2 regions of the Aromatoleum evansii genome follow, and region 2 is predicted to be linked to the other one. Evidence: predicted binding sites of a transcription regulator. Region 2 holds the regulator's gene; the other holds the start of a gene.

Region 1 (15,792 bases), 1.5 Mb from region 2:
TCGGCGCGCGTGAGCGGGCGCAGCTCCTCCCACACCGTGTCGGAGGTCTGCATGTGGCGCCGCGCCTGCGCGCCCGCCCGCAGGAAGCCTTCGAAGGCCGCGCGGTTCTTCGCCGCCCATTCGTCACGGAACACCCAGCCGATCATCGGCAACTCGCCATCGACGCCGAGCCCCTTGAGGACCTCGTCGAGGGACAGGAGCTCGCGCATCCCCGCCGCGCGCAGACGCGCCGAGAAGTGCCAGAAGTTCATCACCGCCGGAAGCTCCCCCTTGAGCATCAGCGCGTTGAGCAGCGGCGGTGCGCCGAAGTCGGGTTTCACCAGCGTCGCGGCGTCCTCGCCGACGGTCTTGCGCGCATAGGCACGCAGCAAGAGCCAGCTCTTGTCGAGCGCACCACCGGCGACCCCCAGGCGCTGCCCGCGCAGGTCGGCGAGCGTGCGCACATTTGCATCCGGTCGCACCATGATGCCGCCCACGGCGCGCGAGTACGGCACGAAGGCGAAGTCGCGCCCTTCGGCGCGCTGGCGCGCGACCCAGATCCAGTCATTCACGATGAGGTCCACCGCCCCGCCCTGCAGCGCGACGTTCGCCGCGTCCTTCTGCGCGAGCGGCACCACCTCGATGCGCACGCCCTCGCGTTCGGCAAAGCCCTGGCGCTTCATCACCTCGAGCTCCCAGCTCACGGTGCCGTACTGCAGCACGCCGATGCGGATCACGGCCGGATCGGCGGCGCCGAGCGGGGCGATCAGGCAGGCGAAGAGCGCAGCGGCCGCAAGGCACGCACGCGTGAAGTGGCGCAGCATCGAAGTGTCTCCATCGTTCTTGTGTTGCCATCTGCCGGATCGAGCCGGCCGAGGTCGTAGTACCAATGCAGGATTCGATCCAGCAATGCGTCACCGGTTCGCATTCGCCCCCACGCCGATTCACCTGCTCCACGATGGAACACCTGCTCCATTTCGGAACACCCGGTGGAGAGCCGCATGTCACGGACCGTTGAAGCGGCCCGGACACGTCCTTCAAGCATAGAGCATGATCAGGCGGCCTTTGCGAGCTGATCCAGTTCCTCGTCCGTAAATAGGCGCGAGCGAGTGAGGAAGGTAAGCCCTTCCGGCCCCTCGAGCGAGAACATCCCGCCGCGACCTTCGACGACATCGATGATCAGCTGCGTATGCTGCCAATATTCATACTGGGCGCGGCTGATGTAGAAGGGACTGCCGCCGATCTCGCCGAGCAGGATGTCGGCAGGACCGGTCAGGAACTCCGCGCGCAGATAGCACATCGGCGCGCTGCCGTCGCAGCAGCCGCCCGACTGGTGGAACATCACCGGGCCGTGCTTCGTGATGAGACGTGCGATGAGTTCTTCGGCACTTTCGGTGGCGATGACACGCTGGACCATGACTGACTCCTTGCACGCCGCGACGCGGCGAAAAAAACGGGCGGCCTGGGCCGCCCGTGAATCTCCACCGCTGTAGACGGAAGAGAGGGAGAGAAGAACACCATGAGCAAGACGGGCGTTTGGATGCGCCCGACCGGCCTCGCGCCCGGAAGGACGCGAGCGCGAGACCTTGGCAACGCGCTCAGAAGAATCCGAGCGCGTTGGGGCTGTAGCTCACCAGCAGGTTCTTGGTCTGCTGGTAGTGGTCGAGCATCATCCTGTGGGTCTCGCGACCGATGCCCGACTGCTTGTAGCCGCCGAACGCGGCGTGCGCGGGGTACAGGTGGTAGCAGTTGGTCCACACACGGCCGGCCTTGATGCCGCGGCCCATGCGGTAGGCGCGGCTGCCGTCGCGCGACCACACGCCGGCGCCCAGGCCGTAGAGCGTGTCGTTGGCGATGGAGAGCGCCTCGGCCTCATCCTTGAAGGTCGTCACCGACAGCACCGGCCCGAAGATTTCCTCCTGGAAGATGCGCATCTTGTTGTGGCCCTTGAACACCGTCGGCTTGATGTAGAAGCCTTCCGCGATGTCACCGCCGAAGCGTGCCGCCTCGCCGCCGGTCAGGAGCTGCGCGCCCTCCTGCTTGCCGAGATCGATGTAGGACATGATCTTCTGCATCTGCTCGGTCGAGGCTTGCGCGCCGATCATCGTCTCGGTGTCGAGCGGGTTGCCCTGCTTGATCGCCTTCACGCGGGCGAGCGCGCGGTCCATGAAGCGGTCGTAGATCGACTCGTGGATCAGCGCACGCGACGGGCAGGTGCACACTTCGCCCTGGTTCAGCGCGAACAGCACGAAGCCTTCGATCGCCTTGTCGAAGAACTCGTCGTCGGCCGCGGCGACATCCTCGAAGAACACGTTGGGCGACTTGCCGCCAAGTTCCAGCGTCACCGGGATGATGTTCTGCGACGCGGCCTGCATGATCAGGCGGCCGGTGGTGGTCGAGCCGGTAAAGGCGATCTTGGCGATGCGGCTGCTGGTCGCGAGCGGCACGCCGGCTTCGCGGCCGAGGCCGTTGACGATGTTGAGCACGCCCGCCGGCAGCAGGTCCGCGATCAGCTCCATCAGCACGAGGATGCCGACCGGGGTCGATTCGGCAGGCTTCAGCACCACGCAGTTGCCCGCGGCAAGCGCCGGCGCGAGCTTCCACGCCGCCATCAGGATCGGGAAGTTCCACGGGATGATCTGGCCCACGACGCCCAGCGGCTCGTGGAAGTGGTAGGCGACGGTGTTGTCGTCGAGTTCGGCGAGCGAGCCTTCCTGCGCGCGGATGCAACCGGCGAAGTAGCGGAAGTGGTCGATCGCGAGCGGGATGTCGGCGGCCATCGTCTCGCGGATCGGCTTGCCGTTGTCGACCGTCTCGGCGTAGGCGACGAGTTCGAGGTTCTCCTCGATGCGGTCGGCGATGCGGGTCAGGATGCGGGCGCGCTCGGCGACGGGGGTGCGGCCCCACTTGTCGGCGGCGGCATGCGCGGCATCCAGCGCGAGCTCGATGTCTTCGGCGCTGGAGCGCGCCACTTCGCAGAACTTGCGCCCGGTGATGGGGGTGATGTTGTCCATGTACTGCCCGCGCACCGGGGCGACCCACTTGCCGCCGATGAAGTTGTCGTAGCGCGTCTTGAACTGGACCTTGGCGCCTGCCTTGCCGGGCATCTCGTAGATCATTGAACTCGTCTCCAGAAGTGTTGGGTGGTCAAAACGCTGTCTCGCGTCGCCATCCCTTCCGCAGGCGGCGTGCCAGCCCCGTCGAATATTCTCGGGGGAGGCGGTTTTCCTTTTGTGCACAAACATTTGCGCCTCAAAACGGGACATTCCGGCGACGCTCCGCAGGCGTGTCCGCCCCTGTCCTCCGCTGCTCAACAAGACAACACCTGTCCCAATGCGGGACAGATGCGCGGGCTCGACGATTCCCTCACTTGCGCGAAACCCCTGGTAGCACGAGGGTTTCAGCTCGAAAGGAATGATTCATGCTTCATCGCACCCCATGATGGCAGCTTCACCCCCGACATCCCGGCCGGAATCCCTCATCGCATCGTGGCAGCGCAGCCGCGAGCACGGGCTGCGGCCGGACGAACCGCTCAACGACACGGCGCTCGCGCCGGGCGAACTCACGGACCGCATCGCGGCAAACAACCGCCTGTTGGCCTTCTCGCGCCCGATGATCGAAGGCCTGTACCGCCAGATCGGCAGCCCGTCCTCCACGGTGCTGCTGGCCGACCGCCAGGGCATGATCCTCAGCGCGCTGGGCCACACGGATTTCCTCGACCGCGCCAGCCGGGTTGCGCTGCGGCCCGGCGTCGACTGGAGCGAGGCCGTGATGGGCACCAACGCGATCGGCACGGCGCTGCACACCGGCACGGTCGTCACCGTTCAGGGCGACCAGCATTACCTCGCGCGCAACCGCATCCTGACCTGCGTCGCGACCCCCATCCTCGCGCCGACCGGCGGCATGCTCGGCATCCTCGATGTGTCGTCGGACGCGCGCGAGAACCTGACCCATGCCGAGGCACTGCTGCGCACCACGGCCGAACTGATCGAACACCGCCTGCTCGAAACGCTGGACGACGGCTTCCTGACCCTGCACTTCCACACACGCCGCGATGCGCTCGCAGATCCCCTGCACGCCCTCGTCGTATTCGACGAAGGCGGCCGGCTCGTCGCTAGCAACCGCAAGGGACGCGGCATGCTCGGGCTGGACGCACGACATCCCGCGACGACCTACGAAGCCTGCTTCGCAACGCCCTGGAGCAGTCTCGTCGCGCTGGCCGCGCAGGCGCCCGACGCCCCCTTCCCGCTCTACGACCTGAAGGGACGCACACTCATCGCGCGTGCCAACTTGCGGACGCGGCGCCGCGCCGACACGGAATCCGGCGCCGGAACCGCCCGCCGCGACGACTCACGCCTGGGTGCGATTGCCCACGGCGACGGACGCATGGCGCGCATCGTTGACACGCTGCGCAACTGCGCGACCGAATGGACACCGCTGCTGATCGAAGGAGAGATGGGGACCGGCAAGGCGCATCTCGTGCGCGCCTTCCATGAAGACCACAAACCGACCGTGGACGCACCGCTGATCGGCATCGACTGCACAGCCCTGCCCGACGGCGAAGCCGCGGCGGCGGAACTCGATCGCGCCTGGGCACAGGCCGCCAACGGCATCCTCTTCCTGGTGGAGATCGACGCCCTGCCCGCCACGCTGCAGGCGCGGCTCTTCGACGCCCACGACGGCAGCCGCGCCCGCGTGATCGGTGCCGCACGGCAGCCGCTCGCCGAGCTGCGCCGCGATGGTCGACTCGACCTGCGCACCTTCGAGGCGTCCGGCGGCCACATCATCAGCCTGCCGCCCCTGCGCGAGCGCGACGACTTCGATGAGCTGGTGCGCCATTTCGTGCGTGAGGCCGGCGGCGGGCGGTCGATCTATGTCTGCCCCGAAGCCCTCGCCCTGCTGCACCGACACCGCTGGCCGGGCAACCTGCGCGAACTGCGCAACCAACTCCGCCTCGTGCTCGCCCTGATGGGCGACGAGGCCAGCCAGCTGTGCCCCGAGGACATCCCGCCGGAATTGTTCGAGAACGCGGCGTGAGCCTCGGCTACTAACCCGACAACCCAATACCGTTCGCCCTAAGCCCTTCGACACGCTCTCAAGAGACAGCTTCCATATGTCATTGCAGACTGCCCAATACCGTTCGGGCTGAGCCTGTCGAAGCCCTGCCGAGACCCCGCCCTTCGACAAGCTCAGGGCGAACGGAGGCTGTTTCTTCGTCTCGCTTTGCCTCGCCGCGGCGGGGATTACTTCGCTCAGGGCGAACGGTGGTATCTGATCGCAGCCCCGACAAGTCAGGCTGGCTGCACCGCCTCGCTGCGCGCCCGGGCGAGCGGCAGCAGCTGGATCGCCATCACACACGCGAAGATCAGCCCGCCGCCCACCAATTGCATCGGCGTGAGCACCTCGCCGACGAAGATGCGCGCAGCGAGTGCAGCAAACAAGGTCTCGCAGCTCAGCAGGATCGCCGCATCGGCCGCGAGCGTGTGGCGTTGCGCGACCACCTGCAGCGTGAATCCCAGGCCGACCGAGAGGATGCCCGCGTAGGCGATCGACGGCAGCGCGCGCTCCAGCGCGTCCAGACTGACGACCTCGGCGTAAAAACCGCTCGCCATGCCCAGCACGCCGCACATCACGAATTGCAGGCACGCGATCGTGATCGGCGCCCCGTGGCGCGCGGCGACCCGTCCGACCATCATCACGTGTGCCGCCCAGAACACCGCGCTCGCGATCACCCACAGGTCGCCCGTCGACAGCGCCGCGAGGCTGCCCCCCCCGAGCAGGAAGGTGCCGCCGAGGCAGCCCGCACTCGCCGGCCACACCGACCAATGCAGGCGCTCGCGCAACAGCAGCGCGCTCGCGACCGGCACCAGCGGCACATACAGGGCTGTGAGGAAACCGGCGTTGCTCACGGAGGTGCCGGCGATGCCGATCTGCTGGAAGGCCGCGCCGAGGAACAGCACCACGCCCAGCACAAGGCCGCCGGCCAGGTCGCGGCCATCCAACCACACGCCGCGCCGCCCGAGGCGGCGCAGCTCGCGCGCGACCAGCGGCAGGATCACCACGGCGCCGAACAGGAAGCGCACGCCGGTGAAGGTGAAGGGCCCCACGTCGCGCATGCCCGTCTGCTGGGCGACGAAGGCCGTTCCCCAGATCAGTGCTGCAACCAGCAGGAGGCCGTTGGCCTGCGCGCGCTTCATTCACCGGCTCCCATACAATTCATCTCGCCGCGATGCGGCCGAGGCGCCTTTATACCCGAGCTGAGGTAGCCGCAGACGGTCGAAAGATGCCGCATTTGAACATATCGACATTCGATCCTGACATTTCGCCAGATTGGTGGTATTTCGCTACAAAATTATCGATTCTGTTTGACGCCCGCATCCTTCAAAGTTCGGCCCTGCAAATCGGCATCGACCAGGGCCGTGAAGCTACGACCGGGCCCGGCGAACCACTCCTCGCCGGACCCGGTCGAACCGAATCCTTAAACCGCCGCGTACGACGCGTGCCCCGGGGCAGACCAAGACCATGACGAATCTCAACGTTAGCCTGATCGGCGTTCCCACCGACGTCGGCGCCGGCACGCGCGGCGCCAGCATGGGCCCCGAGGCCCTGCGCGTGGCGGACATTCACGCGGCGATCGCGGCCTTCGGCGCCGACGTGCGCGACTGCGGCAACCTCGCCGGCCCCACCAACCCCAACCTGCCCGCGGTCGGCGGCTTCCGTCACCTGCAGGAGGTCGCACAGTGGAACGAGATCCTGCACGAGGCCGTTTACGCGGAGCTGCGTGCCGGGCGCCTGCCGGTGATGATGGGCGGCGACCACTGCCTCGCGATCGGCTCGATCAGCGCCGTCGCGCGCCATTGCCGCAGCGTCGGCAAGAAGTTGCGCGTGCTGTGGTTCGATGCGCACGCCGACCTCAACACCGCAACGATGACGCCTTCGGGCAACATCCACGGCATGCCCGTCGCCTGCCTGTGCGGCCACGGCCCGGAAGTGCTGACGCGCATCGGCGGCCACATCCCGGCAATGCTCCCGGCCGAGATCCGCCAGATCGGCATCCGCAGCGTCGACGAGGGCGAGAAGCGCTTCCTGTGCGAACTCGGCGTGGAAGTATTCGACATGCGCTACATCGACGAAGTCGGCATGCGTGCGGTGATGGAACAGGCACTCGCCGGCGTCGACGAAAACACGCACCTGCACGTCAGCCTCGACGTCGATTTCCTCGACCCGACCATCGCACCGGGCGTCGGCACCACCGTGCGCGGCGGTCCCACTTACCGCGAGGCAGAACTGTGCATGGAGATGATCGCCGACACCGAGCAGCTCGCCTCGCTCGACATCGTCGAGCTCAACCCCGCGCTCGACCACCGCAACATGACGGCGGAGCTGGCCGTCGACCTCGTCGAGAGCCTGTTCGGCAAGAGCACGTTGATGCGCATGCACCGGCAGACGCGCGGCAAACGCTGAAGCGGCGGCAGTCTCCAGCCCGCTTACGGGCTCAGAAATCGAGCCGCAGCGACACCCAGTGACGACGGCCGACGACGCGGTCGGCCGGGCTGCCGTCGGACTTGAACTCGCCGTGGTCGCCATCGAGCGACTGCACCGTGTAAGCCACCTCGCCGCCCTGCCCCGCGATGCGGAACGGGTAAGCCAGGCGCGCGTCGGTACGCACGTAGCTCCCGACCGCTGTGTTGCGGGTCCAGCGCATCGGATCGACCCAGTAGCGCGCGATGGAACCCTCCAGGCCGTACGGCAGCTTCTGCATCCACAGCAGGGATGAGGCGCGTCGCGGTGCGGATTGCTCGGCGAAGGCGTCGACCAGCTCCTTGCGACCGCGTCGGGTCACGAGATTGCTCACCGGCGTCAGCGCTTCGTCCGTGTATTCGCTGTCGATGCGGATGAAGCTCTGCGACACCATCAGGCGCGTCGCTTCGACCGGCTGCCACTTCCACTGGTATTCGATGCCGTCGATGCGGATGTCCTGGATCGGCGTCACCTGATCCCCCAGGCGGTCGCGCACGTTGGGGTCGATCAGGAACAGGCGGTCGCCCACGCGTTCGCGAAAACCCCTCACGTCCAGGCTCATGCGCCAGTCCTTCCAGTCGCCGAGGTAGCCGACTTCCCAGCTATCCAGGCTCTCGGCCGGCAGGTTGCGTGTTCCCGTCAGCTCCGCGCGCGTCGCGCTGCTGCGGAAGTTCGCGCGGTAGTCGAGGATGCTCGCCGTGCGCCACGCCCGCGTGTAGCCGACGCGGACGGTATTCGCGGTGTTCACGTGAAAGCTGCCGCTCGCGCGCGACGACACGTTATTGCCTGCAATCGAATCGTATTCCGACGAAACGCCGAGGTTGCCGGTGAACCAGGCCGCAGCCGCCCATTCCACGTTCGCAAAGGCGCGGCTGACGTCGCGCGACACCTTGCCCTCCCCGTACAGCATGCTCTTCGAGCGCAGCGCGTTCTGCCGCCAGCTCGCCCCCCACACGAGCCGCGTCTTGTCGAAGGGCGAGAACGTATGCTGCGCCTCGATCTCGTTGCGGTGACCGCGGTCACCGGATTCGTCGACATGCGCGAAACCGGCCGGAAGACCGGGATCGACGTAGTCGTCGCTCGCCTCGTCCACCGAATAGGCATAGCGCAGCGAGAAGTCGGAATCCTCGGACAGGGTGCGCAGCCAGCGCAGCTGCAGCCAGGTGCTCGACTGGTCGAAATCGCGGATCGGATTCCCCGGATCGCTGCGGAACAGCTCGCCGTTGCGGTTCACGAAGTCCTTGTCCAGGCGCCCGACGGTCATCACCCCCTCGATCCGGCCCGCGTGCAGGTCGAGTTCGTCGCGCACGCCGAGGCGCCAGGCGGCGCGCAGGTCCAGCAGGCGAGAGCGGAAGCTGTCAATCCAGTCGTACCGGTCCTCAAGCCCGTCGTCGTCGAGCTGCTGGTAGGTCAGGCGCAGCTCGCCGTCCTCACCCAGCCGCGCGCCGCCGCGCAGCGTGTAGTCGCGAACGCCCTGGCTGCCGTGGTTGGCCGCCACCGACACGCCGCGCACGAGCGCGGGATCGACGGTGATGATGTTGATCACGCCGAGGAAGGCGTTCGTGCCGTAGGACGTGGTGTTTGAGCCGCGCACGACCTCGATCCGCTCGATGTCTTCGAGCGCGACCGGCATCAGCGCCCAGTTCACACCGCTGCGGAACAGCGGCGAATGCAGCGAGCGGCCATCCACCAGCACCTGCACGCGCGGCGAATAGTCCTCGTCGGTGATGCCGTGATAGGTCACCCGCGCCGGATCGGTGTTGTGCGGAAAGGTCTGGAAGCCCGGCACGAGCCGGAACACGTCGTTCAGCGCCCGCACTCCCGATGCGCGGATGGTTTCGCGATCGATCACGGTGACCGCCGTCGGCGCATCCACCTGGCGTTGCGGCAAGCGGCTCACGCTCGCCACCACGGGCAGTTCGCTGAAGAATAGATTGTCGTCTGCCGTCGCCGGCGCGTTTCCGAGCACCGCCGCGACTGCCAGGGCGGTTCCGCTGCACATTCTTGTGACCGACTGCACACGACTCCCCTGGTCGCGATTCGAAGCGGCGAGTATCGGGGCGGCACCCGCTCCCGGTCAATCGACGTCCGGGCTTTGCCGTGGCAGCAGGCACGCTCCGATGCACACGAGGGACTTGATTGCAGGGTCGATGTCACCCATCTTGGATGTGCCGGACCAGCCGGCATCCATTCATCGGAACGACACATGAAATACCAGGACTACTACGGGATTCTCGGGGTGGACCGAAATGCCACGCCCGATGAGATCAAGAAGGCGTTTCGCCGCCTCGCGCGCAAGTACCACCCCGACGTCTCGAAGGAGACCCAGGCCGAAGCGCGCATGAAGGAAGTCAACGAGGCCTACACCGTACTCTCCGACCCCGAGAAGCGTGCCGCCTACGACCGCCTCGGGGGCGCCTATCATGCGGGCGACGAGTTCCGGCCACCACCGGGCTGGAGCGGCGACTTCAGCTTCACCACGCACGGTTTCTCGCCCCGCGAGGCGGAGGAATTCAGCGACTTCTTCAGCCAGCTGTTCGGGGGCATGGGCGGCATGGGCGGCATGGGCGGATTCAGCCGCCACGGCAGCGGCGCGCGCCATGCGCGCGGCGAGGACCACCACGCGCAGGTGCTGCTCGACATCGAAGACGCCTACACCGGTGCGCCCCGCCAGCTCAGCCTGCGCCTGCCGCAGCCCGATGAGCTTGGCCGGGTGCATTACGCGACGCGCACGCTCAACGTGAAGATTCCCGCCGGCGTGCGCGAAGGGCAGATCATCCGGCTCGCCGGACAGGGCGCCCCGGCCCCCGCCGGAGGCCCCGCCGGTGATCTGCTGCTCGAGGTGCGCTTCCGACCCCACCCGCGCCTGCGCGCGGACGGGCGCGACGTGCATATGACGCTGCCGCTCGCCCCGTGGGAGGCCGCGCTGGGTGCGGTGATCCAGACCGAACTGCCCGGCAGCGCGCTCAAGGTCCGCATCCCCGAGGGCGCCCAGAGCGGCCAGCAGCTGCGCGTGCGCGGCAAGGGCATCCCCGGCACCCCGCCCGGCGACCTGCTGCTCGATCTGCAGGTGGTGCTGCCGCCGGCCGACAATCCCGGGGCGAGACAGATCTATGAAACCATGGCGCGTGAACTCGCATTCGATCCGCGCCGCGGCACGAGGAGTTGAGCATGCGTGACGACGACATCCTCATCGGTAGCCTGCTGGAAGACAGCTGGTTGACGCTGGAACAGGTCGCGGCCGCCTGCGCGGTCGAGACCGAATGGCTGCGGCGCCACATCGAGGAAGGGCTCTTCCCCCACGCGGAGAGCGTGTCGGGTGTGTGGCGCTTCTCTACCGCCGGACTGGCGCGCGCGCGGCGCATGCGCCAACTCGAGCGCGATTTCGACGCCGTGCCGGAACTCGCCGCCCTGGTTGCCGATCTCTTGGAGGAAATGGACGCCATGCGGGCGCGACTCGGGCGATACTAGGCACCCGATCCGGCGCAGGAGCTGCGGCGCGCGGTGATCCCGAGGCCGAAACGGACCGGAGTCCACGATGAAGCAGCTCGACGAATTGCTGGCGCGAATCCAGGCGCTGCAAGAGGATCTGGAAGCGGAGTACCGTGAACGTCGCGAGGAACTCGAGCGCAAGCGCCTCGAGCTGGCCGACAACTTCCTGCGCCAGCAGCGGCGCTACAAGATCGGCCTGTTCCGCTACCTGCGCCGCACCAGGTTGCTGGTCGCGCTGACCTCGCCGGTGATCTACCTCGGATGGATCCCGTTCCTGCTGATGGATCTCTTCGTGACCGTCTATCAGGCGATCTGCTTCCCGGTCTACCGCATTCCCAAGGCGCGCCGCTCCGACTACATGGTGTTCGACCGCAGCGAACTTCCCTACCTGAACCTGATCGAGAAGTTCAACTGCTTCTACTGCTCCTACGGCAACGGCGTCGCCGCCTACACGCGCGAAGTCGCCGCCCGTACCGAACAGTACTGGTGCCCGATCAAGCACGCGCGCCGCGTCCACCAGGCCCACGACCGCTATCCGCATTTCTTCGACTATGGCGACGGCGAGGCCTTCCGCGCCGGGCTCGCGCGCCTGCGGCGGCAGTACGAGCGCGACCGTCCGCCCGGGAAAACCGACACGCCCCCCGACCTGCCCGAGTGAATGCACGCCGGCACGATTTTCTGCTAATTTTTCAGGCGTCCTGCTTGCAAGGAGGATCGCAATGGAAATCCTGCCCAGTATCGCCGCGCAGATCGATGCAGTGCGACTGCCGTTGTACGCCGTCACCCTCACGGCCCTGCCCCGCCCGGACACGCCGCTGCTGCTGATGCTGCACTGGCACGGCTTCCGGCCCGACGAGCGCGCGGCGCCGGGCGATCCCTTCGCACGGCGGCGGCCCGTCCCCGGCTCGGCGCTGCAGCTCAACGCCCAATGGCGCGGCATCGAGGAACTCGATCGGGCGATGCTCGACGCGGCGTGGCAGCTCGGCGCATGGGACATGGAACGGCGCGCGCGCCGCGGCTGCAGCCAGATCGGTGCGCCCGAGCAGGAGGCCCTCGAATGCCGCCAGGCCTTCGGCGAGAACCCGCTCGCACCCGGCGACGACTCGCATCTGCTCGTCGAAGCGCCGGACCGGGCCGAGATGATGCACTTCGCCGCCGCGAAGGGTTATCTGCGCTGGATGTTCCGCCCGGTGCGCGGCGGCCTGTGGCGCGAGATCGCCGAGGACGACACGCTGGGCCCCGACGGTGGCCGCGAGCCGCCCTGCCCCGTCGCGCCGCGCGCTCCGGGCATCACTCGCAGCGCCCCCCACGTCTATCGCCTGGGGCGGGTCAACCGCATCGTCCTGCGCTGACGATTCTCCCCTCTTGAAATCCCGGCGGGCCGTCCCCAGATCGGTTTTCGCCGGCACCACAGCCGGCCGGACTGCTCGCCGGGGCTTCGCTGACCTGTGCCCGTGGCCCACGACGACGCGGTCCATTCCCTTGCTTTATTGGTGAACTCGTAAAGGAGAGAATGAGATGCAAATTCGTCCCCTACGCGACCGGATCATCGTCAAGCGAGTCGAAGCGCAACGCACGACCGCATCCGGGATCGTGATCCCCGACACCGCGGCCGAGAAGCCCGAACAGGGCGAGGTCGTCGCCGTGGGCCCGGGCCGCCGCGACGAAAAGGGCGAACTCATCCCCATGGAAGTGAAGGTCGGCGACCTCGTGCTGTTCGGCAAGTACGCCGGCCAGACGATCAAGGTCGAAGGCGAAGAGCTGCTGGTCATGCGCGAGGACGACGTCATGGGCGTCGTCGAGCGCGACGCCGGCACGCTGAAGAAAGCCGCCTGACCCCATCGCAAACCATTTTCAGGAGACAAGAACCTATGGCAGCCAAGATCGTCCAGTTCCACGACACTGCCCGCGAACGCATCGTCAAGGGCGTGAATACCCTTGCCAACGCCGTGAAGGTCACCCTCGGGCCGAAGGGCCGCAATGTGGTCCTCAACCGCAGCTTCGGCGCCCCGCTGATCACCAAGGACGGCGTGTCGGTGGCGAAGGAAATCGAGCTCAAGGACAAGCTCGAGAACATGGGCGCGCAGATGGTCAAGCAGGTCGCGTCCAAGACCGCCGACGTCGCCGGCGACGGCACCACCACCGCGACGGTGCTCGCGCAGGCGATCGTGCAGGAAGGCATGAAGTACGTCGCCGCCGGCATGAACCCGATGGACCTCAAGCGCGGCATCGACAAGGCCGTGCAGGCGGTCGTCGATGAGCTGAAGAACATCTCCAAGCCCTGCACGACGAGCAAGGAGATCGCCCAGGTCGGCGCGATTTCGGCCAACTCGGACCAGGACATCGGCGACATCATCGCCCAGGCGATGGACCGCGTCGGCAAGGAAGGAGTGATCACCGTCGAGGACGGCAAGAGCCTGCACAACGAGCTCGACGTGGTCGAGGGCATGCAGTTCGACCGCGGCTACATCAGCCCCTACTTCATCAACAATCCCGACAAGCAGACGGCCGTCCTCGACGACCCGCTGATCCTCTTGCACGACAAGAAGATCTCCAACATCCGCGACCTGCTGCCGGTGCTGGAGGAAGTCGCCAAGGCCGGCAAGCCGCTGCTGATCGTCGCGGAGGACGTCGACGGCGAGGCGCTCGCGACCCTGGTCGTCAACAGCATGCGCGGCGTGCTCAAGGTGGCCGCCGTCAAGGCGCCCGGCTTTGGCGACCGCCGCAAGGCCATGCTCGAGGACATCGCGATCCTCACCGGCGCGACCGTGATCGCCGAGGAAACCGGCATGCAGCTCGACAAGGCGACGCTCGCCGAACTCGGCCGCGCCAAGCGCGTCGAGGTGCACAAGGAGAACACCACGATCATCGACGGCGCCGGCGACGAGGAGCGGATCAAGGCACGCGTCGCGGCGATCCAGCGCCAGATCGAGGAAGCCACCTCCGACTACGACCGCGAGAAGCTGCAGGAGCGCGTCGCGAAGCTCGCCGGCGGCGTCGCGGTGATCAAGGTCGGCGCCGCGACCGAGGTCGAGATGAAGGAGAAGAAGGACCGCGTCGACGACGCGCTGCACGCGACCCGTGCAGCGGTCGAGGAAGGCATCGTCCCGGGCGGCGGCGTCGCGCTGCTGCGCGCCCGCGCCGCAATCAAGGCGGTGAAGGGCGACAACCACGACCAGGAAGCCGGCATCAAGATCGTGCTGCGAGCCCTGGAGGAGCCGCTGCGCGCGATCGCCGCGAACGCCGGCGACGAGCCCTCGGTGGTCATCGCCAAGGTCGAGGAAGGCAAGGGCAACTTCGGCTACAACGCCGCGACGGGCGAGTACGGCGACCTGGTCGGGATCGGCGTCATCGATCCGACCAAGGTAACGCGCACCGCGCTGCAGAACGCGGCATCGGTCGCCGGCCTGATCCTGACCACGGACGCTACGGTCGCCGAGGCGCCGAAGGACGACAAGCCGGCCGTGCCGGCGATGCCCGACATGGACTACTGAGGCACAGCTCTCCGCCCCGACCGGGGCGGAATCGCCGGCTCGAGTCGGCCGAGCCCTGGACGGCTTGCCCGTCCAGGGCTCTTTTTTCTGCCCGCATGCGCCGCCGTCACGACTGCCTGCCGCCTGCCTCCCACGTGCGATATATCCTGCAGCGGCCTTACAATGCGCCCCGCTGCACCCAAAACAACAACACAGGATAAAGCGCATGCATTCGCGCAAGGCATTGCCGGCCCTCACGGTCGGTGCGATCGGCGTGGTGTTCGGCGACATCGGCACGAGCCCGCTCTACGCCCTGAAGGAAATCTTCAACGGTCACCATCCCATCCCCGTCACCCCCGAGAACATCCTCGGCATCCTGTCGATGGTGTTCTGGTCGATCATGGCACTGGTGACGCTCAAGTACGTGCTGATCATCATGCGGGCGGACAACCGCGGCGAAGGCGGTTCGCTGGCGCTGCTCGCGCTGATCGTCGACAAGGCGAAAAGCCGACGGCTCACCTGGGTCGTGTCCATGCTCGGGGTGTTCGCGGCGGCGCTGTTCTACGGCGACAGCATGATCACGCCGGCCATCTCCGTGCTGTCCGCTGTCGAAGGCCTCGGCATCGTTGCGCCGGGGATGCAATCCTTCGTGGTGCCCCTGACAGTCCTCATCCTCACCGTACTGTTCATGATCCAGCGCCGCGGCACCGGCGCCGTCGGCATGTTCTTTGGCCCCGTCATGGTGGGCTGGTTTGCTGTGTTGGCCGTGCTGGGCATCAACGAAATCATCCGCCATCCCGAGGTGCTCGCGGCATTGAACCCGGCGTACGCACTCCACTTCATCGGCAATCACACTGCCCTGGCCTTCCTCGCCCTCGGCGCGGTCGTGCTCGCCGTGACCGGCGGCGAGGCGCTCTACACCGACATGGGGCACTTCGGCCCCTTCCCGATCCGCCTCGCATGGTTCGGCTTCGTGATGCCGGCCTTGGTGCTCAACTACTTCGGCCAGGGCGCGCTGCTGCTCAATGAGCCGGCATCCATCGAGAACCCCTTCTACCACCTCGGACCGTCATGGGCCATGATTCCCATGCTGATCCTCGCCACGCTCGCCACGGTGATCGCCTCGCAGGCCGTCATCTCGGGCGCCTTCTCGGTGGCGCGCCAGGCCGTCCAGATGGGCCTGCTGCCACGCATGCTGATCGTGCATACCTCGGGCCAGGAAAAGGGCCAGATCTACGTCCCCTTCACCAACTGGACGCTCTACCTCGCCGTGATCGCGCTGGTGCTGGGCTTCCAGAACTCCTCCAACCTCGCCGCCGCCTACGGC
Region 2 (15,792 bases):
TGTTCGGCTTCTGGGTCATCGACCGCGCGATCGACTCGCCCTTCGGCCAGGTGCTGAAGGCGATCCGCGAAAACGAGCCACGCGCGATCTCGCTCGGCTACGACGTCGATCGCTACAAGCTGCTCGCCTTCGTGCTCTCGGCCGCGCTCGCGGGCCTCGCCGGCGCGACCAAGACGCTGGTGTTCCAGCTCGCCTCCCTCACCGACGTGCACTGGCACATGTCCGGCGAAGTCGTGCTGATGACCCTGCTGGGCGGCGTGGGCACCGTGTTCGGCCCCATCGTCGGCGCGACCATCGTCGTCAGCCTGCAGAACTACGGCGCGGAACTGGGCCAGTGGGTCACCGTGCTGACCGGCGTGATCTTCGTCGTGTGCGTGCTCGCCTTCCGCCGCGGCGTCGTCGGCGAAGTCGCACTGCTGATCAAGCGTTCGGGCATCCGCCCCTGACAACGGCACCGGGAGTTCAACCCTGCTCGCCTGAGCTCCCGGCCGGACTCCAGTCGAAGCTGCCGCCGCTGCCGGCAAACAGCGGACGGGTCCCGCCCGGCGTCGCCCGCAGGAAGGCCCTCAGCTCGCCCGGTGCGAGCCCTTGCGGCGGCTTCGCATCGGCCGCCAGATGCCGCGCGTGCACGATCAGCTCGCCCCCGATGTCCGCCACGCTGCAGTGGATCGAAGCGACCGCCGCCTGCCGCGCCGCTTCCACCCCGGCAATCGCCGCCAGCAGTTTCTCGCGATGAGCCGCACGCGCCTTGCCCTGTTCCGACACCTGCGCCATCGCCTTCAGCACCGGCATCACACTGTCGCGCAGCTTGTGGAAGGCCGCCTGCTGCTCGGCGTTCAAGACAATCTCCTGTCGCTGCACCCTGGCGGCGACCGTCAGGTAATTGCCCACCCCGGGGCGTGCGCGCAGGGCCTCCATGATCTGCCTGGCCTGCTCGTCGACCGCCTGCAGCTCTGCGAGCTGCGCGTGCGCCGCCCGGACCAACTCGCCCTGCGAATCCTCGGGCGGCAGCAGGACGGACACGACGGTCTCGGCCGGCCCGTGCGGACGCACCTGCGCAACGGCAACCGTGCGCCCCGCCAGCACGGACGCCTCCACGAGGGCGATGTCCAGCTCGTCCGCGAGGATGTCGCAACCGATCGCCCGTTCCCGCACGACGACGCGACGCCCCACGATCAGGCTGTTCTCGGCATACTGCAGCGTCACTTCGCCATCCGGCGCGAGGATCGTCGCGCCGCTTGCACGGCCCTCGACGGCGACCTGCCCGCCCGGATTCACGATCGCCCCGCCACTCACGTTCTTCTTCAGCACGACGGTGCCCCCGCGCGACACGATCTTGCCGAACACGTCGGCGAAGGTCGTCACGTTGAGCCCCTCGACCACACGACCTTCCTGGATCTCGCCATGCTCCTCGTAATCGTCGCCCATCAGCACGAGGTCGCCCGTCGTGCGCAGGCTCACGCCGGCACGATTGACGATCTTCTCGGTGACCGAAACCTTGCTCGAAGCCTCGTCGATGTCGAGGAAGCCGTCGATCGTCGCGACGAGAAACTCACCCTCCGCGTCGTTTTCGACGCGCGTCCCCGTGCCGGCGAGCGCGGCAAAGTCGATATCCTTCGGCAGCGCGGGCGCCACTGCCCGGCCGTCGAGTTCGCGGCCCGGCGCACCGAGCACGAGCGGCAGCTTGCGCAACAGCTTCTCGCCCGCGCGGATCTGCGGAAAGCGGTTGCGAAAGCGGGCGAGGTCGACACGTCCGTCCGGCAGCAATCCCGGGGCGTCATCCCGATGCAGGCCGCTCGACAGCTCCTCGACCCCCGCGTCGCGGCCGGCACCCGGCGGTACCGCGTGGGCGATGACGATCCTGCCCGTCCGCTCGTTCCCGATCGCATCGCGGACAACCGCCTCGTCGATGCCGCAGCGCAGCCCCTTGAGCCACGCCTGCGCGACGAACTCGTCGAAATCGAGCCGGGTTTTCTGAGCGACCGTGTCGAATTCCTGCCCCCCCGCCCCGCCGCCCTCGGCGGTACGCGGCACCGTGCACTCGATGCTCACCGGCTCGAACAGATACTCGGCACGCGCGCCGGAAATCTTCAGGCCGCGATACAGGGGAATGCGCACCGGCAGCACATGGCTCATGCCCGAGGAGAAACGCACGCGCGACGGCCGTCCCGCGGCCACGCATGCCCGGGCTTCATCATCCGCGCGCCCTGCCTCGCAGTCGAAGGCCAAATGCTGGAAGGCGGCGTAATCGAGCCCGCGGAAACAGACGCCGCGGATGAATGTCTGATCGACCCACGCGCGGAACTCGGCGGATCCTCCCAGGCGCGACAGCTCAACCCACAGCCCGCCCTCGTCGCGGACGATGAAATCCGGCAGGGGATCGTCCCCATCGCTCAGAGCATCGGCCACCATGGCAACCATTCCGTCCCCTTGCCCGCAACATTTGTTTTCATCTTACCCGTCCGCGCCCCGCATGGGCGCTCCGCGTGCGGGCACCGTTGGGCGCAGCCGCCACGACTGCGGTAAGCTTGCGCGCGACCAACCGCGCCCGCCCCCCATGCCCTCCGAGTTCGACCTCATCCGCCGCCACTTCACCCGCCCCGCACGGCACACAACCCTGTCGGTCGGCGACGACGCGGCATTGCTCACGCCACGCGCGGGCATGCAACTGGCCGTATCGACCGACATGCTGGTCGCCGGCACGCATTTCTTCGCCGACGCCGAGCCCGAGGCGCTGGGCTGGAAGACGCTCGCGGTCAATGTTTCCGACCTCGCCGCGATGGGCGCCGAACCGCGCTGGGCCGTGCTGGCCTTGTCGCTGCCGGCGGCAGACGAAGCGTGGATCGCGGCCTTCGCGCGCGGCTTCTTCGCCTGCGCCGACGTATTCGGCGTCGATCTCGCAGGCGGCGACACCACACGCGGCCCGCTGAACCTGTGCGTGACCATCTTCGGCGAAGTGCCGGCGGGCGCCGCGATCACGCGCGGCGACGCGCGAGCCGGCGACGACCTGTGGATCACCGGGAAACCGGGCCACGCCGCACTCGGCCTCGCGCACCTGCGCGGCGAAGCGGCGCTCGCGCCCGCAGCGGCACATGCCTGTCTCGCTGCCCTGCACCGCCCGCAACCGCGCGTCGCCTTCGGGCAGGCGCTGCGCGGCGTCGCCAGCGCGATGCTCGACGTCTCCGACGGCCTGCTCGGCGATCTCGGCCACATCCTTGAATGTTCCGGCTGCGGCGCGCGCATCGAGGTCGAAGCGCTGCCGCTGGCCGCCCTGCGTGCCTGCGGGGCCGACGAAGTCCTCGCGCGGCGCTGCCTGCTGTCCGGCGGCGACGACTATGAGCTCCTCTTCACCGCGGCGCCGACACGACGCGAGCACCTCGCCGCCCTCGCCGGCAAGCACGGACTGCCGTTGTCGCGCATCGGCACGATCACCGCGAACGCCGATGAACTCGTACTTCGCGAAGCCGACGGGCGCGAGCACACCACGACCCACGCCGGCTACGACCATTTCGCCTGAATCCTCCCGCCCAAGCCGTCCATGCGTCCCACCGTCCGCCTGCTCCTGAGCCACCCCGCCCACTTCATCTCGCTCGGCTTCGGCTCGGGCCTCTCGCCGCGCGCCCCCGGCACCGCCGGCACCCTCGCCGCCTGGCTGCTCTACCCACTGCTGCGCGCGCCGATCTCGGATTTCGTCTTCCTCGCGCTGCTCGCGAGCTTCTTCGTCGCCGGCATCATCGCCGCCGACCGCACCGGCCGCGCCCTGGGCGCATCGGACCACGGCGCGATCGTGTGGGACGAGATCGTCGCGTTCTGGCTGGTGCTGTTCTTCGCCCCGCCCGGCCTCGCGTGGCAGGCGGCGGCCTTCGTGCTGTTCCGCTTCTTCGACATCGTCAAGCCGCAACCCATCCGCTGGGCCGACAGCCGCATCGGCGGCGGCTTCGGCGTGATGCTCGACGACCTGATCGCCGCCGGCTATGCGATTCTCGCGCTTGCGGTGCTGAAGCATTTGCTGGGGTGATCCGATGAACGACGACGAACTGCACGCCCTGTCGCGCCGCGTCGGCGACTGGCTCGCCGCGCGCGGTGCCACGCTCGCCTGCGCCGAATCCTGCACCGGCGGCTGGGTCGCCGAGACCGTCACCGCCACCGCCGGCAGCTCCGGCTGGTTCGACCGCGGCTTCGTGACCTATTCCAACGAGGCCAAGCAGGAGCTCCTCGGCGTCGCTGCGGCGACGCTCGCCGGCAGCGGCGCGGTCAGCGAGGAGACGGTGTGCGAAATGGTCGCCGGCACCCTCGCGCACAGCCGCGCACGCTTTGCCCTCGCGGTTTCCGGCGTCGCCGGCCCCGGCGGCGGCACCGCCGCCAAGCCGGTCGGCATGGTGTGCTTCGCGTGGGGCGAACGTGACGGCGAACTGCGCAGCGAAACCGTTCACTTCACCGGTGACCGCACCCGGATCCGGCGCCAGGCGGTCATCCACGCACTCGCCGGCTTGATGACATAATCATTTTCAGGGCACCGTAATAGTGACCTGCAGCGCACCAGCAATCTCTGTGCCATAATTCCCCAACGTTTTGAAAGGACAGGACATGGACGACAACAAGGCCAAGGCCCTCGCCGCCGCGCTCTCGCAGATCGAGAAGCAGTTCGGCAAGGGTTCGATCATGCGGATGGGCGACGGCAACGTCGAGAAGGACATCCAGACCGTCTCGACCGGCTCGCTCGGACTCGACATCGCGCTCGGCCTCGGCGGACTGCCGCGCGGCCGCGTCGTCGAGATCTACGGCCCGGAATCGTCCGGCAAGACCACGCTGACGCTGCAGGTCATTGCCGAGATGCAGAAGCTCGGCGGCACCGCCGCCTTCATCGACGCCGAGCACGCGCTCGACGTCGGCTACGCCGAAAAGCTCGGCGTGAACATCACCGATCTGCTGATCTCGCAGCCCGACACCGGCGAGCAGGCGCTCGAGATCGCCGACATGCTGGTGCGCTCGGGCGGCGTCGACATCGTCGTCATCGACTCGGTCGCGGCACTCACCCCCAAGGCCGAAATCGAGGGCGAGATGGGCGACCAGCTCCCCGGCCTGCAGGCCCGCCTGATGAGCCAGGCGCTGCGCAAGCTCACCGCCAACATCAAGCGCACCAACACGCTGGTGATCTTCATCAACCAGATCCGCATGAAGATCGGCGTGATGTTCGGCAACCCGGAGACCACCACGGGCGGCAATGCGCTCAAGTTCTACGCCTCCGTGCGCCTCGACATCCGCCGTACCGGCGCGATCAAGAAGGGCGACGAGGTCGTCGGCTCGGAGACGCGCTGCAAGGTCGTCAAGAACAAGGTCTCGCCCCCGTTCAAGGAAGCGCACTTCGACATTCTCTACGGAGAGGGCATCTCGCGCGAAGGCGAGATCATCGACCTCGGCGTCGAGAAGAAGATCGTCGACAAGGCGGGCGCCTGGTACTCCTACCAGGGCGACAAGATCGGCCAGGGCAAGGACAACACGCGCGAGTTCCTGCGCGGCAATCCGGCGCTCGCGCGCGAGATCGAGAACAAGGTGCGCGTCGCGGTCGGCCTCAAGGAACTGCCGGCCGAGCCCGCGCAACCGGCTGCCGAGGCGGCCTGACGCCCCTTCACGGGATCATGCCGGAGACGAGCCTGCGGGAACGCGCGTTGCGGCACCTCGCGCGCCGCGAGCACTCGCGCGCCGAGCTCGCCCGCAAGCTCGCCCCGCACGGCTCCGCCGACGAGATCGAAGACGTGCTCGACCGCATCACCGAACTGGGCCTGCTCAGCGACCACCGCTTCGCCGAAGCCTGGGTGCGCAGCAAGGCCGCCCGCTTCGGCACCGCGCGGCTGCGCCGTGAGCTCGCCCAGCGCGGCGTCGGACGCGACACGATAGACGCCGCACTCGATGTCGAGGCGGTCGAGGATGACGTCGAACGCGCCCGCACCGTGTGGCGCGGCAAGTTCGGCGCCACGCCGGCCGACGCGCGCGAGTGGGCCAGGCAGGCGAGATTCCTGCAGGGGCGCGGCTTCGGCACCGACGTGATACGCAAGATATTGAAAGAGAACCCCGATGAGTCTGCTTAAGGTCGCCGGACTGCAGAAGCGCTACAAGGCGCGCACCGTCGTCCACGATGTCGGCTTCGAGGTCGGCAGCGGCGAAGTGGTCGGCCTGCTCGGCCCCAACGGCGCCGGCAAGACCACCTGCTTCTACATGATCGTGGGCCTCGTGCGTGCCGACGGCGGCGACATCCGCCTCGACGACGCCGAGCTCACGCACCTGCCCGTGCATGCGCGCGCGCGCCTCGGCCTGTCCTACCTGCCACAGGAAATGAGCGTATTCCGCAAGCTCACCGTCGCCGAGAACATCCGCGCCGTGCTGGAGCTGCGGGGCCTCGGCAGCGCACGCGTCGACGAGCTTCTCGAGGAACTCCTCGAGGAACTGGGCATCGCGCACCTGCGCGACAACACCTCGGTCTCGCTGTCCGGCGGCGAACGGCGCCGCTGCGAGATTGCCCGCGCGCTCGCGACCGACCCGCGCCTGATCCTGCTCGACGAGCCCTTTGCCGGCGTCGACCCGATCGCCGTGCTCGATATCCAGAAGATCATCCGCTTCCTGCGCGACCGCGGCATCGGCGTGCTGATCACCGACCACAACGTGCGCGAGACGCTCGGCATCTGCAACCGTGCCTACATCATCAGCGAAGGCCGCGTGCTCGCCAGCGGACGCCCCGACGAGATCGTCGCCAACGAACAGGTTCGCCGCGTCTATCTCGGCGAGCATTTCCGCCTCTGAGCCCACTATCGGCGAAGCGCCATGAAACCGTCCCTCCAGCTCAAGATCTCCCAGCACCTCACGCTGACGCCGCAGCTGCAGCAATCGATCAAGCTGCTGCAGCTGTCCACGCTGGAGCTGAACCAGGAGCTGGAACGCTTCCTCCTCGAGAATCCCATGCTCGAGCGCGAGGACGGCGACGGCAGCGATTTTTCGCCGGGCGCGGCCCAGGGCTCGAGCGAGCCGAGCGAAGCCGCCGGCAACCAGGCCGAAACACCTGCCTCCCCCGAGGAGGCGCATGGCGAGAGCGAGCCGGCAAGCTTCGACGAAGCCGGCGAATGGTCGAGCGCGAGCAGCGGCTCCTCGAACCGCGACGATGACGACGACACCGATTTCCAGGAACTGCAGGCCGCCGGCACCAGCCTGCGCGACCACCTCGACCAGCAGGTGAGCCTGTCGCCGCTGTCCGACCGCGACCGCGCGCTGGTGCGCTTCATCATCGAGGCGCTGGACGAGGACGGCTACCTCAACCAGTCGCTCGAAGAACTGCTGCCGCTGCTGCCGCCCGAGCTCGAATACGACCTCGACGACCTCTCGATCGCGCTGCACCACGTACAGAACCTCGACCCGGCCGGCATCGGCGCGCGCAACCCGCAGGAATGCCTGAGCCTGCAGCTCAGGGCGATGCCCTCCTGCCCGACGCGCGACCTCGCGCTGAAGATCGTCGACGAGCACCTCGACCTGCTCGCCGAGCGCAACTTCCTGCGCATCAAGCGCGCCACCGGCTGCGACGACGACGCGCTGCGCGCCGCGCACGCGCTGATCTGCCGTCTCGACCCGCATCCGGGCTCCCAGCACTCGGTGCAGGAGACGCGCTACATCCTGCCGGACGTCGTCGTGCGCAAGGTGCGCAACCGCTGGACGGTCACGCTCAACCCCGAGGCGATGCCCAAGCTGCGCATCAATTCGCTGTACGCCAGCATCCTGCAGCAGAACCGCGGATCGGGCGGCGCACTCACCAGCCAGCTGCAGGAAGCACGCTGGCTGATCAAGAACGTGCAACAGCGTTTCGACACCATCCTGCGGGTTTCGCAGGCGATCGTTGACCAGCAGCGGCAGTTCTTCGATTATGGAGATGTGGCGATGCGACCCCTGACGTTGAGGGAGATCGCGGACCAGCTCGAGCTGCACGAGTCGACGGTCTCGCGGGTCACGACGCAGAAGTTCATGGCCACACCGCGCGGCGTGTTTGAACTGAAGTATTTTTTCGGCAGCCACGTTGCCACCGACACCGGTGGGGCGGCATCTTCCACGGCGATTCGAGCGCTGATTCGCCAGCTGGTGGAGGCCGAAGACAGGAAAAAGCCCCTGTCCGACGCGAAAATTGCCGAGTTGTTGGGCCAGCAGGGTATCGTGGTGGCACGCAGGACGATCGCGAAGTACCGCGAGTCACTCAATATCCCGCCGGTCAGCCTGCGCAAAGCGATCTGAAAGACGATCTGACAATACGAGGAAACATCATGAATCTCACCATCACCGGACATCACGTCGAAGTCACCCCCGCGATCCGCGAGTACGTCAACACCAAGCTGGATCGCGTCATCCGCCACTTCGACAACGTGACCAGCGTCAACGTGATCCTGTCGGTGGAGAAGCTGCGCCAGAAGGCGGAAGTCACGCTGCACGTGCGCGGCAAGGACATCTACGTCGAGAGCGAGGACGGTGACATGTACGCGGCGATCGACAGCATGGCCGACAAGCTCGACCGCCAGGTGCTCAAATACAAGGGCAAGAACCACGACCATGGCCACGACACGCTGAAGCACCAGCAACCGACCGAGCTGTGATCCTTTAGTTCACGCCGGGGGTCCGGGGTGTGTTTATAATTCGCGCGTTTTCAACCCGCGCCTGCCGCACACCCCGAGCCTCCTCCCGCCCCCGATCGGCAGCGGCACGGCCCGTGTCGTGCAGGTGGTGATCCGCATGAGCCTCATCGCCGAACTCCTGCCTCCTTCGAACGTCGTCATCGATCTGGACGCGAGCAGCAAGAAGCGCGTCTTCGAACAAGCCGGCCTCCTGTTCGAGAACAATCAGGGCATCGCCCGCAGCGTCGTCTTCGACAGCCTGTTTTCACGTGAACGCCTCGGCTCGACCGGCCTGGGCCAGGGCATCGCCATTCCCCACGGCCGCATCAAGGGCCTGAAGGACGCCGCCGGCGCCTTCCTGCGCCTTTCGGTCCCGGTGCAGTTCGACGCCCCCGACGGCCGCCCGGTCACGATGCTGTTCGTGCTGCTGGTGCCCGAGCAGGCCAACGAGACCCACCTGCAACTGCTCTCCGAGCTCGCACAGATGTTCAGCGACCGCGATTTCCGCGAGCAACTGCAGAACGCACCCGACGTCGCAACGATCCATTCGCTGTTCGCCTCCTGGGGCCCGCATGCGGCAGACCAGCGTCGCGCGGCTGTATGACCTGCACCGCGAACAGCTGGAGCTGACGCACGTCAGCGGCCGGCTGGACCGGGTCATCTCGGTCAACGAAGAGCGCATCTGGCCAGCCGACCTCGTCGGCCACCTCAACCTGATCCACCCGACGCGCATCCAGATCCTGGGCGCGGCCGAACTCGCGTGGGCGCAGCGCCATGCGCGCGACAAGGTCGCCCACCACCTCACCGAGATCATCGGTGCGCGCCCGCCGGCGATCATCGTCGCCGACGGCTGCGCGATCCCCGACATCCTGCGCGGCATCTGCGAATACGCCGACGTCGCGCTGATCACGACGCCGCAGCCCTCCGCGAGCGTGATCGACCAGTTGCGCCTGTACATGTCGCGCGAGCTCGCCGAGAAGATCTCCCTGCACGGCGTGTTCATGGACGTGCTCGGCATCGGCGTGTTCATCACCGGCAGCTCGGGCGCCGGCAAGTCCGAGCTCGCGCTCGAGCTGATCTCGCGCGGTCACGGGCTGGTCGCCGACGACATCGTCGAGTTCTCGCGCATCGCGCCGACCGTGCTCGAAGGGCGCTGCCCGGAGATGCTCAAGGACTTCATCGAGGTGCGCGGCCTGGGCATCCTCAACATCCGCACGATCTTCGGCGAGACCGCCTGCCGGCGCAAGATGCGCCTGCGCCTGATCGTGCATCTGGAACGCCGCCTGCCGGGCCAGTCCGACCCCTCGCGCCTGCCGGTGCAGCGCGAGACGCAGGACATCCTCGGCGTGCCGGTGATCCGCACCACCCTGCCGGTCGCGGCCGGACGCAACATCGCGGTGCTGCTCGAAGCTGCCGTGCGCTCGACCATCCTGCAGTTGCGCGGCATCGATTCGACGCAGGAATTCATCGACCGCCAGCAGCGCCTGCTCGACGCGGACGGCGAAACCCTCTGAACGGCACGGCCGGCAAGACGCTTGCCGCAGTGCCGCATCGGCTGATACGCTCAATGTCTTTGCGCCGCCCCGCGAAGGCTTCCCCGATGACTGCCGCAACACCGGATTACCTGGAAAAGATCCTCAATGCCCGCGTCTACGACGTGGCCGAGGAAACGCCGCTTGACCTCGCCACGAACCTCTCGGAGCGCGTGCATAACCGCGTCTTCCTGAAGCGCGAGGACATGCAGCCGGTGTTCAGCTTCAAGCTGCGCGGCGCGTACAACAAGATGGCGCACCTGTCGCCGCAGGCCCTCAAGCGCGGTGTGATCTGCGCCTCGGCCGGCAACCACGCGCAGGGCGTCGCGCTCTCCGCGCAGCGCATGGGCGTGCGCGCGGTGATCGTGATGCCGACCTCCACGCCGCAGATCAAGGTCGAGGCGGTCAAGGCGCGCGGCGGCGAGGTGGTGCTCGCGGGCGACTCCTACTCCGACGCCTACGCCCACGCGGTGGAGCTCGAGAAGACCGAGAAGCTGACCTTCGTCCATCCCTACGACGACCCGGACGTGATCGCCGGCCAGGGCACGATCGGCATGGAGATCCTGCGCGCGCACCCTGACCCGATCCACGCGGTGTTCTGCGCCGTCGGCGGCGGCGGCCTGATCGCCGGCGTGGCGGCCTACATCAAGCGCCTGCGCCCCGAAACCAGGATCATCGGCGTGGAGACCGTGGACGCCGACGCGATGACGCGCTCGCTCGCCGAAGGCCGGCGCGTCGAGCTCGAGCAGGTCGGGCTGTTCGCCGACGGCACTGCGGTGAAACTTGTTGGCGAGGAGACCTTCCGCCTGTGCCAGCAGTACGTCGATGAGATGATTCTGGTCGACAACGACGCGATCTGCGCGGCGCTCAAGGATGTGTTCGAGGACACACGCTCCATCCTCGAGCCCTCGGGCGCCCTCGCGGTCGCCGGCGCGAAGGAGTACGCGAAACGCCACAACCTGCACGGCAAGAACCTGGTTGCCGTGGCTTCCGGCGCGAACATGAACTTCGACCGCTTGCGCTTCGTCGCCGAGCGCGCCGAGGTCGGCGAACAGCGCGAGGCAGTGTTCGCAATAACGATCCCCGAGCGGCCGGGCTCCTTCCGCAAGTTCTGCAGCCTGATCGGCAACCGTCACATCACCGAGTTCAACTACCGCTACGCCGATCCGCAGCGGGCCCACATCTTCGTCGGCGTCGCGGTGCATAACCGTGCCGAGGCGACGCGCGTGGTCGAGATGCTGGAACGCCACGAGCTGCCCGCGGTGGACCTGACCGACGACGAGATGGCGAAGAGCCACATCCGTTACATGGTCGGCGGCCGGGCACCGCACGTGAACAACGAACTGGTGTACCGCTTCGAATTCCCCGAGCGTCCCGGCGCGCTGATGAACTTCCTCACCAGCCTGCATTCGGATTGGAACATCAGCCTGTTCCACTACCGCAACCACGGCTCCGATTTCGGCCGCGTGCTGGTGGGCATGCAGGTGCCGCCCGAGGACAAGGGCGCCTTCCAGGACTTCCTCGACCGGCTCGGCTACGAATACGCGGACGAGTCGGCCAATCCTGCCTACCGCATGTTCCTGGGCTGAGCGGGGAAGGCGCCGGCCTCGGTGACGATCCAGTCCATCGGACGATCGTGCGGCTGGGGCCACACGTCATCGACCCGCGCGAACTCGAAGCCCAGCCCCACCGCGACGGGATCCATCACCGCCAGGGTGCGGTCGAAGTATCCGCCGCCGTAGCCGACGCGGTAGCCCGCGGCGTCGAAGGCGTTGCACGGCACGAGGATCATGTCGGGAACGACCGCCTCGCCGTGCGCCGGATGCGGGATGCCGTGGCGGTCGAGCGGCATTTCCATGCCGGGAATCCAGCGGCGGAACTCCATCGGGCCGGCCTGATGCGGCACCACGGGCAGCAGCGCGACGCGCGCGCTGTCCGCCGCCAGCCAGTGCGTGACCCAGGCGCGCAGGTCCGGCTCGCCGCGGTAGGGCCAGCAGAAGCCCAGGCTCGTCGGCGCCAGGCGAGCGACGAGTTCGCCGAGATGGATTTCCAGATGGCGCATCAGCGCGGCGCGATGCGTCGCCGTGAGCGCCTGACGCGCGGCGATGGTGCGGGCGCGCAGGGCGCGGCGCTGCTCGGAGGGATCGGCGGAATCTATGCCGGGGGCAGGATGGGCGGAATTCACTGTGGTATGGTCGGGCTGATTGAAAGGGGATGGTAAGGGATGGCAAAGGGTTTGTGGGCGGCGCTGGCTCTGACGCTGGCGAGCCTGACGCAGGGAGCCTTCGGGCAGATCGGGGACGACCGCATCCTCGCCGCGCGCGAGGCGCTGCGCACCGGCGACCGTGCAATGCTGGAGCGCCTCGCTGCGGAGCGCGAGCCGCACGTGCTCGATCCCTACGTGCGCTACTGGCGGCTGACGAACATCCTCGCCCGTCCCGAAGCGCCGCCGGTCGACGAGCTCAACGAGTTCCTGCTGCGTGAGGCCGACAGCCTGCTCGCCGAGCGGCTGCGCGCGGACTGGCTGCGACGCATGGCGCGCGAATACGACTGGAGCGGTTTCCTTCAGGTGTACGCGGACCTGCGCGAACCGGACGCGGAGCTGCGCTGCCTGCAGCGCAATGCGCGCCTGGAGTCGGGCGACCTGAGCGTGCTGGAGGAGGTCCGCGCACGCTGGATGGAGCTCGCGGACAACCATAGCGCCTGCGAGCCGGTGTTCCGCACGCTGACCTTGGCGGGCCACATCGGCAGCGACGAGCTGTGGTGGCGCGTGCGGCGGCAGGTCGACAGCCGCAACCCATCGAACGCGCGCGCGACGCTGTCGTGGATGCCGGGCGCCGACGCGCCGCCGCTCGCCGACTTCGACCGCATGATGAAGAGCCCGGCGGCCTGGCTCGACCGCCTGCCGGCGAACTTCGCCCTCTCGCGCGCGGGACGCGAGCTGGCACTGGCCGCGCTGGTCCGGGTCGCGCGCGAGGACGTGTCGTCCGCCTACGCGCGCTTCGCACGCATCGAGGAGCGGCTGGGCGCCGAAGAGCGCGCCTACATTCACGCGACCCTCGGTCATCACGGGTCCTTGCAGGGCTCGCCGGGGGCGGTGCGCTGGTTCCGCGCCGCCGGCAAGGTGCCGATGAGCGCCGAGCAGCGCGCGTGGCGCGTACGCGCCGAGCTGCGCGTCGAGGACTGGCGCGGCGTGCAGACGGCGATCGAGGGCCTCGCCGCGACCGAGCAGACACAGCCGGAGTGGACCTACTGGCTCGGCCGCGCGCTCGCCGCACAGAACCGGCCGGCCGAGGCTGCGGCGCTGTTCCAGCGCATCGCCGGACAGCCCGGCTTCTACGGCATCCTCGCCGGCGAGGAGCTCGGCAAGCTCTTTGCCGCCCCCGCGCGCAACGGCAACATCACGGCCGAGGACATGGCGCGCGCCGAGGCCGACCCCGGCCTGCGCCGCGCGCTCGCGCTGTACCGGCTGGAGATGCGCACCGAAGGCATGCGCGAGTGGAACTGGTCGCTGCGCGGCCGCGACGAGGCCTTCCTGGTCGCCGCGGCACGGCTTGCGCTGCGCAACGAGATCTACGACCGCGCGATCAACACCGCCGAGCGCACCGACCCGCAGGCGAACTACGACCTGCGCTTCCTCACGCCGTATCGCCAGCTCATCGAGCCCCAGGTGCGCCAGCAGGGACTGGACATGGCCTGGGTGTATGGCCTGATGCGCCAGGAAAGCCGCTTCATCGCACCGGCACGCTCGAGCGCAGGCGCCCAGGGCCTGATGCAGGTGATGCCCGCCACGGGCAAGTGGGTCGCGCGCAAGATCGGCCTCGCCGGTTATCACCAGGGCATGCTGACCGACCCGGACACCAACGTGCTGCTGGGCACGAGCTACATGCGGCTGATCCTCGAGGATCTCGACGACCATCCGGTACTCGCGTCGGCCGGCTACAATGCGGGACCCGGGCGCGCACGAAAATGGCGCGACGAACGTCCGCTCGAAGGCGCGATCTATGCAGAGACGATCCCTTTCGACGAAACGCGCGATTATGTGAAAAAGGTGATGGCCAACGCCGTCATCTATGCCGCGATGCTGGAAGCGAAGCCGCAGTCGCTGAAGGCCCGTCTCGGCACCATCTCACCACGGCTGACGGCGGAACCGTAGCGCTGCCCGTCCTGCGCCAGGAGGCTGCAACATGAAACTGGAACGTGTCGTACTCATCGGCGGCACCGGGTTTGTGGGCCGCGTCGTTGCGAACCGCCTGTCGCGCGAGGGCATAAACGTGCTGGTGCCAACGCGGCGCTATACGCATGCGGGCGCGCTGCTGCCGATTCCGACGGTCGAGGTGGTGCAGGCCGACGTCCATGACCCCGCGACGCTGGAGCGAATGTTCGCCGGCGCCGACGCCGTCGTGAACCTCGTCGGCGTCCTGCACTCGCGCCCGGGCCGGCCCTACGGCCCGGATTTCGCGCGCGCCCACGTCGAGCTGCCGCGCAAGATCGTCGCTGCCTGCCAGGCGGCCGGCGTCGCGCGCCTCGTGCATATCAGCGCGCTCGGGGCGGCGGCGGACGGCCCGTCCGAATACCAGCGCTCCAAGGCCGCCGGAGAGGAGGCGATACGCGCGGCCGGCGATGCGCCCGCGTGGACGATCCTGCGCCCGTCGGTGATCTTCGGCCGCGAGGACAACTTCCTCAACATGTTCGTGCGCCTCGCGCAGCTCTTCCCCGTGCTGCCGCTCGCGGGGGCGCATGCGCGCTTTCAGCCGGTGCATGTCGACGACGTCGCCGAGGTGGTGTGGCGCAGTCTCATGGAACCCTCGGCGCGCGGCCAGACTTACGAAGTGGCGGGAGCGAAGGTGTACACGCTGCGCGAACTGGTCGAGTACGTCAGCGAACTCGCCGGCCGGCCGCGCCCGGTAATCCCGCTGCCCGAAAGCCTCGCGCTGCTGCAGGCGCGCCTGATGGAGCTCGCGCCGCGACCGCTAATGAGCCGCGACAACGTGCGCTCGATGCGCGTCGACAACGTCGCCGGCGGTGCTCCCCTGCCCTTCGGCATGCGGCCCGCCGGGCTCGAGGGACTCGCGCCGACCTGGATCGGCGAGGGGCATGTGCGCGCCCGCTACTACCCGATGCGCAGCCGCCCGCGCCGCCCGCGCCACGGCTGAGCCTCCCGCTGCACCCCGATACCCCTACGGAGACGACCGCATGAAACTGATCATCGGCAACAAGAACTACTCGTCCTGGTCCCTGCGTCCCTGGATGGCGGCACGCGCCAGCGGCCAGTCCTTCGAGGAGATCCGCATCCCGCTCTTCATCGAGGGCAGCCGCGAGCGCATCCTGCAGCACTCGCCCTCGGGCAAGGTGCCCTGCCTGATCGACCACGGCCTCGCGGTATGGGATTCGCTGGCGGTGTGCGAATACCTCGCGGAAAAGTCGCCCTCGCTGTGGCCGGCCGATCCCGCGGCACGCGCAGTGGCGCGCGCGATCAGCGCGGAAATGCACTCGAGCTTCCAGGACCTGCGCGAGAACATGCCGATGAACATCCGCAAGGACTACGCCGGCAAGGGCCACACGCCCGGCGTCGACGCCAACATCGCACGCATCGAGGCGATCTGGAACGACTGCCG

What was found. Region 2 encodes sigma-54, which starts transcription at its own class of promoters, with help from an activator protein. Its sites were predicted from a motif close to TGGCACGCTTNCTGCTNA; they were not measured.
Region 1: a site for sigma-54 is predicted at 3,156-3,173, ahead of adh (aldehyde dehydrogenase). Genes of this name have one in related genera too.

The regions. Positions count from the first base shown of each region.
Region 1 covers NZ_CP141259.1:3,523,858-3,539,649, forward strand. The annotation lists gene U5817_RS16525 (ABC transporter substrate-binding protein) at 1-803, opposite strand, end outside; gene U5817_RS16530 (DUF779 domain-containing protein) at 1,034-1,396, opposite strand; gene adh (aldehyde dehydrogenase) at 1,578-3,098, opposite strand; gene U5817_RS16540 (sigma-54-dependent Fis family transcriptional regulator) at 3,421-5,016, shown strand; gene U5817_RS16545 (DMT family transporter) at 5,271-6,176, opposite strand; gene rocF (arginase) at 6,502-7,443, shown strand; gene U5817_RS16555 (TonB-dependent receptor plug domain-containing protein) at 7,475-9,502, opposite strand; gene U5817_RS16560 (DnaJ C-terminal domain-containing protein) at 9,707-10,669, shown strand; gene U5817_RS16565 (chaperone modulator CbpM) at 10,672-10,971, shown strand; gene U5817_RS16570 (hypothetical protein) at 11,039-11,650, shown strand; gene U5817_RS16575 (hypothetical protein) at 11,712-12,344, shown strand; gene groES (co-chaperone GroES) at 12,511-12,828, shown strand; gene groL (chaperonin GroEL) at 12,864-14,486, shown strand; gene U5817_RS16590 (potassium transporter Kup) at 14,692-15,792, shown strand, end outside.
Region 2 covers NZ_CP141259.1:5,024,368-5,040,159, forward strand. The annotation lists gene U5817_RS23525 (branched-chain amino acid ABC transporter permease) at 1-446, shown strand, start outside; gene U5817_RS23530 (flagellar assembly protein A) at 463-2,412, opposite strand; gene thiL (thiamine-phosphate kinase) at 2,558-3,517, shown strand; gene U5817_RS23540 (phosphatidylglycerophosphatase A) at 3,539-4,018, shown strand; gene U5817_RS23545 (nicotinamide-nucleotide amidohydrolase family protein) at 4,023-4,502, shown strand; gene recA (recombinase RecA) at 4,588-5,622, shown strand; gene recX (recombination regulator RecX) at 5,640-6,089, shown strand; gene lptB (LPS export ABC transporter ATP-binding protein) at 6,076-6,798, shown strand; gene U5817_RS23565 (RNA polymerase factor sigma-54) at 6,820-8,268, shown strand; gene hpf (ribosome hibernation-promoting factor, HPF/YfiA family) at 8,298-8,624, shown strand; gene ptsN (PTS IIA-like nitrogen regulatory protein PtsN) at 8,761-9,246, shown strand; gene hprK (HPr(Ser) kinase/phosphatase) at 9,215-10,156, shown strand; gene ilvA (threonine ammonia-lyase, biosynthetic) at 10,243-11,763, shown strand; gene U5817_RS23590 (5-formyltetrahydrofolate cyclo-ligase) at 11,742-12,359, opposite strand; gene U5817_RS23595 (transglycosylase SLT domain-containing protein) at 12,399-14,330, shown strand; gene U5817_RS23600 (complex I NDUFA9 subunit family protein) at 14,362-15,330, shown strand; gene U5817_RS23605 (glutathione S-transferase family protein) at 15,371-15,792, shown strand, end outside.